One region of the Ornithinibacillus xuwenensis genome, then DNA from elsewhere that is predicted to be linked to it. Evidence: a T-box and tRNA genes for the amino acid it is inferred to sense, from the RefSeq annotation. Region 1 holds a T-box; the other holds one or more tRNA genes.

Region 1 (4,458 bases):
ATGCCTGAATTTGTTAGAGAAATTAAATCCTCTATTAAAGATGACTCTATTAATGAGAAGATAGAGTACTTCAAAAAAGCAGATGTCTTAATGCTTGATGATATTGGAGCTGAAACGCAATCAGCATGGTTCCGTGATGAAGTTCTTGGCACTATATTACAATATCGCATGATGGAGAGATTGCCTGTATTTTTCACTTCCAATTATAGTATGAAACAGCTAGAGGAACAGCTAGCAAAATCTACTCGAGGTGATATTGAGGAGGTTAAAGCAGGTAGAATATTAGAACGAATAAGACAAGTGAGTTCAGAAGTACCTATTATTGCTGATAACCGAAGAAAATAATGATAAAGCCAGTAAAAGATTATCTTTTATTGGCTTTTTTAATGGTACTAATTCACACACTATTCCTTTACTAAAGTTACTAGTTTTAATGGATTATACATTTTTTACATACTATGTCCATATAATGTAACAGTTTGGTTTGGATGAGGGTGATGTTGGTTGCTGGATGTTTATTTTTCTTCGAATAAAGAAGTGATTAGCTTCTGTGAACAATTATTTGTTTATAACAAAAAAATTGAATTGCACTGGAAAACAAGTGAAGATTGGGGGAATCATTTACAAATAGAGTTTAATCAAGCGGATAACTTACTAGTCGATTCCATCGTAAAATCTATGGTGGATGTATTTGTAGATCATCGATTATCCTCGATGATTCAAAGTATCATAGAAGAATTTTATTATTATACGGATCGAGATGAAATTGAAAAAATTCTAGAGATAACGCATTGGATATTAGCAGGAGAAGATGATGAGAGTATTCAAGTAAGAAAGCAAAAGGATGATCCAATGCAGCTTCTATATTCCTTATTTGTGTCCAATGTAAAAAATACGACGACTATTCATTTTGATTCAATCGTGAATTTTCGATTAAAGGTGTTTAAGGACCATCTTGTTAATATGGTTGGTTTAGCTATCGATGAATTTAAACGTGAGGAAGACCATCAGGAATTTGTTAATATGTTACGAGAATATATTGCGAAGAAAGAACCGAGCTACAATGTAGTTCATATAGTACAAGGTAATCCATTTGCATTCTTTAAAGCAAATGGGAAACGTTTTACAAGAATGGAATTAAGGATGATTATGCAGAAGGAGCCTTTATACATTGTAGGACTCGATGACGATGAACTTAATCTAGCCCCTTTAGTTTCAATGGCGCCAAAGAAGATTAAGATTTATGGTGATCATCCTTCAGAACCAAAAACATTAACAGTCATAAATGTTTTTCAGGAGAGAGTTGATTTCGAACCATATAATAAATTTCCTTTTCCATATTATTTAAAAAATGACGAATAGGACTTGATTATCAAAACGACTAGCGTTATAATTTGTTTTATATTCATTTATAGTTTAAATCAGTAAAGATAAGGACAAGGTCATTTGACAACTGTTCTGGCAAGAGAGGGAAGCCATCGGCTGAAAGCTTCCTCAGGCAGCCAAATGATTACCACCTTTGAACTCTGCTTTTGAAATCTAGTAGATGGCAGCGTATATCTGCGTTAAAGATTTAAAGCCGTAATTGTTTTACGGGAAATAGGGTGGAACCACGTGACAAACGCTCGTCCCTTTGCATATTTGCAGAGGGGTGGGCGTTTTTTAATGTTTTATAATATGGATAAAGGAGTGTAACAAATGGCAGAAATCACAATTGTATTTCCAGATGGAGCAAGTAAACAATTTCCACAAGGAACAACTGGAGAAGATATAGCAGGATCAATTTCTCCTGGTCTTAGAAAGCAAGCTTTAGCGATTAAATTAGATGGAAAGCAATATGACTTAAAGCGTGAATTAGATCATGGTGGAGCAATTGAAATCATTACCTATAAGAATCAAGAAGGTATTGAGGTTGCACGTCACTCAACTGCACATTTAATGGCCCAAGCGATAAAGCGCCTATATAAAGATGTTAAATTTGGTGTTGGCCCTGTTATCGAGGAAGGTTTTTACTATGATTTTGATATGGAAGAAAAAATCACGCCAGAAGACCTTCCGAAGATTGAAAAAGAAATGAAGCGGATTGTAGATGAAAATTTACAAATTGAACGAGTGGAAGTTTCACGGGACCAAGCCAAGAAAATGTTTGATGAAATCGGTGATGATTTAAAGCTTGAATTAATCGATGCAATTCCTGAAAACGAACAGGTTACGATTTATAAACAAGGAGAATTCTTCGATTTATGCCGTGGCGTCCATGTGCCATCAACAAGTAAGCTAAAGGCTTTTAAATTACTAAGTATATCAGGTGCTTATTGGCGTGGTGATAGTAACAACAAACAGCTACAGCGGATTTATGGAACTGCTTTTGAAAAGCCGGCTCAGGTTGAAGAATATCTACAAATTCTTGAAGAGCGTAAAGAACGCGATCACCGCAAGCTAGGAAAAGAACTCGATATCTTTACAATCAATCAAAAGGTTGGTCAAGGATTACCGCTATGGTTACCGAAGGGTGCAACGATTCGCCGCCAAATTGAACGTTATATTGTAGATATAGAGGAACGTCTAGGTTATAACCATGTGTATACACCAGTACTAGCTAATGTTGATTTATATAAAACTAGTGGACACTGGGATCACTATCAGGAAGATATGTTTCCTGTAATGGAAATGGATAATGAGGAATTAGTACTTCGACCAATGAACTGTCCACATCACATGATGGTATTTAAAAATCAATTATGGAGCTACCGTAATCTTCCAGTTCGTATTGCGGAGCTAGGAACGATGCATCGATATGAAATGTCTGGTGCACTAGCAGGATTACAGCGTGTTAGAGCTATGACATTAAATGATGCCCATATTTTTGCACGTCCAGATCAATTGAAGGAAGAATTTATTCGAGTTGTGGAATTAATTCAACATGTGTACAAAGATTTTGGTATTGAGGATTATTATTTCCGCTTATCCTATCGGGATCCTGAGGACAAAGAAAAGTATATTGATGATGATGAAATGTGGGAAAGAACACAGGGTATCTTAAAAGAAACAATGGAAGAAATGAACGTAGAGTATTTTGAAGCAGAAGGTGAGGCTGCATTCTACGGTCCAAAATTAGACGTTCAGGTTAAGACTGCTTTAGGTAAAGATGAAACATTATCGACTGTCCAAATTGATGTGCTTCTTCCAGAACGGTTTGAGCTTTCTTACATCGGGGAAGATGGTAAAGAGCATCGCCCTGTTGTCATTCACCGAGGTGTTGTTTCAACAATGGAACGATTTGTTGCATTCTTATTGGAAGAATATAAGGGAGCTTTTCCTACTTGGCTGGCACCAGTTCAGGCTAAGGTTATTCCGGTATCACCACAAGTTCATTTGGATTATGCGAAATCTGTTGCTGAGAAGTTGCAACTGCAAGGAATTCGTGTACAAGTGGACGAACGTGATGAGAAGATTGGCTATAAGATAAGAGAAGCACAAACTGAGAAAATCCCGTTTGCGCTTGTCGTTGGGGATAATGAAATTGCAGATAATGCTGTTAATGTAAGAAGATATGGCGAACAAAACTCCGAAACAATCGCTTATGAAGACTTTGAAAAAATGATAAAAGAAGAAGTTGATTCTAAAGTATTACGTAAAAAGAAGTAAGCTCTAATGGTATACTAGGCTTTTCAAAATAGGATAAGTAGTGTATACTAAAGATGTAAAAAGGGTTGACACTTTATTCAATTGTATGCTATTGTATAAAAGTTGAATAAAATTGAATGATCTTAAGACAAGTAGAAGCACCCGCTTCTCACCTGATCAACGCATGAGCAGTTGGCTGGTTAAACATCTTTATTTGAAGACTAAAGACGTGTGGGTGCATTTATGTGCCCGCATTTTTTGTTTGATATGAACTTGTCAATGATGGATCAGACCCAAAAATTATTTGGAGGTGGCTGGCTATTAGCAAAGATATGAACGTTAATGAAAAAATTCGTGCGAAAGAAGTACGACTGATTGATTCAAATGGTGATCAGCTTGGTGTGAAATCACGTCAAGAGGCATTGGAATTAGCACAAAAACAAAACTTAGATTTAGTTTTAGTTGCTCCAAACGCAAAACCGCCTGTATGTAGAATCATGAACTATGGTAAGTACCGTTACGAGCAACAAAAGAAAGAAAAAGAAGCTCGTAAAAATCAAAAAGTTATTAACGTAAAAGAAGTTCGCTTTACACCTGGAATTGGCGATCATGATTTTAATACGAAATTAAAAAATGCTCGTAAATTCTTAGAAAAAGGCGACAAGGTAAAGGCTGCAGTCCGTTTCCGTGGACGCGCAATTACACACAAGGAGCTTGGCCAAGAGGTATTAGATCGCTTTGCTAAAGAAGTAAAAGATATTGCAACTGTTGAATCTAAACCGAAGATGGAAGGTCGTAACATGTTTATGATGCTTGCTCCAATTACTGAAA
Region 2 (4,458 bases), on a different contig from region 1:
CTTTTGAGCCTCATTTAGCATTTGCCCCAATAAGTTCTTTCCCGCTTTTTCCAATGCATGTTTAACAAGATGTGTAAGCTCACCAATTCTTTCGATTTTTGCTTGTATTTTTTTCGGAGCCTTCTTTAATAAATGAGCAACAGATTCAACCGCTGATCGAGTATCACCAATTCGACCGGAATCAGCCACAATGAAATGAAAGTCTTCATTCGGTCTTATAAAGCTTATTGGATGTTCCTTCTCAAACCAAACTGGCGATTCGGAAGTAATTGTCAATGTATCAATTCCACTTGGTGATCCATGAGCAAATTTTTCAGCTATATTGGCAAATTTTAATAATTCTTTCTCTGAATATTCCACTTCTGCATATGCAAAGAGAGACCTTATAATTGCAATCGCAACCGAAGCACTTGATCCCAGTCCTTTTCCAGGAGGTATGGACGATTTAACTCGTATAATCATATCCCTTTTAGGAAGACCTAGATAGCTTAGCGTAGAATGAATACTATTGACGATTCCTTCTAACGCCAAGGGGGCAGAATCCATCGTACCTTGGTAAAAAGTGCTATCAAACTTAATAGGTCCAGTTCGATGCTCAATTACCGATTCTACACCTACCAAAGGAAAGGGAATTGCTATTGCAGGTTGCCCGTGTACAACTGCATGCTCGCCAATCAATATTAGTTTACTATGCGCAACTCCGATTCCGGTTTTTTCAGTCGTTATATAATTATCTGTTATGGTTACCTTTTCTGCACTCATTTTGTATATTGTTCCACCAATTCTTTAGCTTTACCTACACGGATTTCTTTTTCTTTCACTAATTGTTCAGCTATAATATCAATCATCTCCCCAGTTGCGCCTGCAGCTATAGCAACAGAACGTGAATGCAATGCCATATGGCCTTTTTGAATGCCATCTGTCACGAGTGCCTTTAAAGCACCAAGGTTTTGTGCTAAACCTACAGAAACAATTACTTGTGCAAGCTCTGAAGCTGATTCTACATGTAATATCTTATGCGCTAGTTGTGAAACTGGATGTACTCGGATGGCTCCGCCTACAGTACCAATTGACATTGGTAACTCTAATTCTCCAACGAGATTACCTTCCGCATCTACATACCATTTTGTCATGGAGCGATAGCTTCCATAACGAGCTGCATATGCATGTGCTCCAGCTTCCACAGCTCGCCAATCATTTCCTGTTGCAATTACTACAGGGTCGATTCCATTCATGATTCCTTTATTATGGGTAACAGCACGATAAGGATCAGAATCTGCGAATTCAAAGGCATGAACCACGCCATCTCTAACCTCTTCACCAGAATATTCGCCAGTAACCAATAATTTAGGGGGGATTACACATTTAGCCCGAGCGACACAACGATCAGCGAGATTAGATAGTATACGTAAGTAAACTTTTCCAGAGGTCAACTTTTCCACCGTTGGTGCTAAGGATTCAACCATTGTATTAACAATGTTTGCCCCCATTGCATCACAAGTATCGATATATAAATGTAATACAAGCATCTTTCCGTAATCAGAATTCGGGGAATCGTTTAATATTCGAACATCCAGGTCCTGTGAACCGCCACCTCTAGCCACAATACTTGGATAAGCTGCATTTGCTGCATCAATTAAATCCTGCTTCGCTTCTAATAATGCCTGTTTAGCTACTGCGTAATCAGCACACCCGACAACTTGGATTTGGCCAATCATAATTCTTTCTGATGCTTCTGTAGTAAATCCCCCAGCATCACGTACTATCTTTGCAATATGACTAGCAGAAGCTACAACGGATGGTTCTTCAATTGCCATAGGTATGATATATTCTTTCCCGTTAATTAAAAAGTTCAATCCTAATCCTAAAGGAAGTTGAAAAGTCCCGACAACATTCTCAATCATTTTATCAGCGGTTTCGACTGGTAATACACCATCTGAATCCAATGCTTTTATATCTTCTGCTGATAGATCAAGTGTCTGACTTAATAACGCTTTTCTTTCTTCAACTGATTTCTTATAAAAACCAGGAATCCTAGAAGATCTCATACCAACCATCCCTTTATATTATCTATTTATAAGTAAAAGTTATTATTATTTATAGCGCTAAATTCTTCCTATTATAAAAAGAATTACTCTATCTATTATGTTAAAAAAACGTTTAAAATGCAAATAAAAACAAGGTTGCTACACATAACAACCTTGTTTTTATTTGCGCTATTTTATTGATGAGCCATGAAGGATTCGAACCTTCGACCCTCTGATTAAAAGTCAGATGCTCTACCGACTGAGCTAATGGCTCGTGAAATGATTCAAAAATCAATATTGTTTACATGACACCAGCAGCTTCCAGAAAATTCATAAAATTGAATGGTTCGGGGTTACCCGTGGTGTATTCGGTAGAAGTAATTCTCCAAAGATGCTCGTCGTGTTGCAAGATCATTCAGTGAAGTAGCACTCCTCGCAAACCTGCACATAGTAGAAGATTCAAAGATGCTAGCGGTTTGCTCTACCGACTGAGCTAATGGCTCAAAAAATATGTATAAAACATCTCGTAAAAATAAAAAAAGCTGGGCTACCAGGATTCGAACCTGGGAATCACGGGACCAAAACCCGTTGCCTTACCGCTTGGCTATAGCCCAATAATCTAAATGGTGGAGGGGGGCAGATTCGAACTGCCGAACCCGAGGGAGCGGATTTACAGTCCGCCGCGTTTAGCCACTTCGCTACCCCTCCGTATTTAGTGTAGTTATTTTCTTGTATTTTATACATAAAAATGGTGCCGGCCAGAGGACTTGAACCCCCAACCTACTGATTACAAGTCAGTTGCTCTACCAATTGAGCTAGGCCGGCATGGTAATGGTGGAGGATACAGGGCTCGAACCTGTGACCCCCTGCTTGTAAGGCAGGTGCTCTCCCAGCTGAGCTAATCCTCCATATGGTGACCCGTACGGGATTCGAACCCGTGTTACCGCCGTGAAAGGGCGGTGTCTTAACCGCTTGACCAACGGGCCAATAAACTAGGAATTAATAACTTGTCTTGCAGTCAACGAATTTTATTATATACAGATTTAAACCCTTTGTAAAGAGAAAATCGATATTTTTTTTAAAAATTTTATTGCAGCCTATAAAATCCCGTCCTCATAAGGTTATCAATGCCCAAAGATTAATAAATTTATTGAAAAAAATTGGTTTTTAGTTTAAAAAATGATAAATTAGAATAAGGTACTAATAGTTAATCATAAAATGGAGGTTCAAAATGACGGAACTATTAAAAAATAAAAATATTGTTGTAATGGGTGTTGCAAATGAGCGAAGTATTGCTTGGGGAATAACAAAATCATTACACAATGCTGGCGCGAATATGATTTTTACGAATAGACAAGAAAGATCCTATAACAAGTTAGTGAAATTATTAGATCAGAATAATATTGAAGCGAAACTCATTGTATCTTGCGATGTTGCTGATGATGAAAGTATTACAAAAGCTTTTCATGAAATAAAAGAAAAAGTCGGTGTAATTCACGGACTAGTACATGCTGTTGCATTTGCAGATCGTGACGATCTAAAAGGTGAGTTTGCTGATACATCCCGAGATGGTTTTCTATTGGCGCAAAATATTAGTGCATTTTCTCTAGTTGCTGTAACGAAAGCCGCAAAACCGTTAATGACGGAGGGCGGATGCATCGTTACCCAAACTTATCTTGGAGCTGAACGAGTAATACCAAACTACAATGTAATGGGTGTTGCCAAAGCATCATTAGAAGCTAGTGTAAGGTATTTAGCAGAAGATGTAGGAAAGCATGGCATTCGCGTAAATGCCGTGTCAGCAGGCCCTATTCGCACGCTAGCGGCTAAAGGTGTATCTGGCTTTAATGAGAAAATGGGAATTGTGGAAGAGAAAGCTCCATTACGTCGAAATGTTGATCAAGATCAAGTTGGAGATGCAACACTATTCTTTTTAAGTGATCTTTCAAGAGGTGTAACAGGAGAAGTTTTACATGTTGATTCTGGCTACCATATAATGGGTGGTTGATGAATAGTATAATTGTCATTTTAGGCGCTTGCTAGTAATAGTAAGCGTCCTTTTACTCTATTGAATTCCTGCGGGGGGATACACATGAATGATTGGTTTGGAAGTAACATTGTAGAACCATTTAACGTGTTCGGAAAGTATCATCTTGTTATTATCTTCATCTACATAATTGGTTTATTATTTCTAGTAATCTATTCAACTAAATTAAGAAATAAGTCATTATTAAACACGATATTACGCTGGGGATTATTTAGCAGTCTCATTCTTTCTGAGCTAAGCTACCAAACTTGGGGAATTGTGAATGGTTCGTGGAACCCTGCTGAGTTCCTGCCTTTTCAATTATGTAGCATAGCTGGAATAATCGCCATACTCACACTTTATACAAGGAACAAGAAATTAATTCAAATCATCTTTTTTATTGGA

Evidence for each region. A T-box is a leader RNA that pairs with one kind of tRNA and senses whether it is charged. The one in region 1 lies ahead of thrS (threonine--tRNA ligase), so its partner is inferred to be a tRNA-Thr.
Region 2: it encodes a tRNA-Thr, which carries the amino acid that the T-box ahead of thrS (threonine--tRNA ligase) is inferred to sense. The anticodon was not compared.

What each region holds. Positions count from the first base shown of each region.
Region 1 is NZ_JBDIML010000001.1:43,533-47,990, forward strand. It holds gene dnaI (primosomal protein DnaI) at 1-345, shown strand, start outside; gene ytxC (putative sporulation protein YtxC) at 505-1,362, shown strand; T-box leader at 1,419-1,636, shown strand; gene thrS (threonine--tRNA ligase) at 1,699-3,648, shown strand; ribosomal protein L20 leader region at 3,772-3,894, shown strand; gene infC (translation initiation factor IF-3) at 3,960-4,458, shown strand, end outside.
Region 2 is NZ_JBDIML010000008.1:2,136-6,593, reverse strand. It holds gene mvk (mevalonate kinase) at 1-762, opposite strand, end outside; gene ABC228_RS17000 (hydroxymethylglutaryl-CoA reductase, degradative) at 759-2,048, opposite strand; tRNA gene ABC228_RS16995 (tRNA-Lys) at 2,229-2,301, opposite strand; tRNA gene ABC228_RS16990 (tRNA-Gln) at 2,570-2,641, opposite strand; tRNA gene ABC228_RS16985 (tRNA-Tyr) at 2,652-2,735, opposite strand; tRNA gene ABC228_RS16980 (tRNA-Thr) at 2,777-2,852, opposite strand; tRNA gene ABC228_RS16975 (tRNA-Val) at 2,860-2,935, opposite strand; tRNA gene ABC228_RS16970 (tRNA-Glu) at 2,939-3,013, opposite strand; gene fabI (enoyl-ACP reductase FabI) at 3,259-4,035, shown strand; gene ABC228_RS16960 (YwaF family protein) at 4,120-4,458, shown strand, end outside.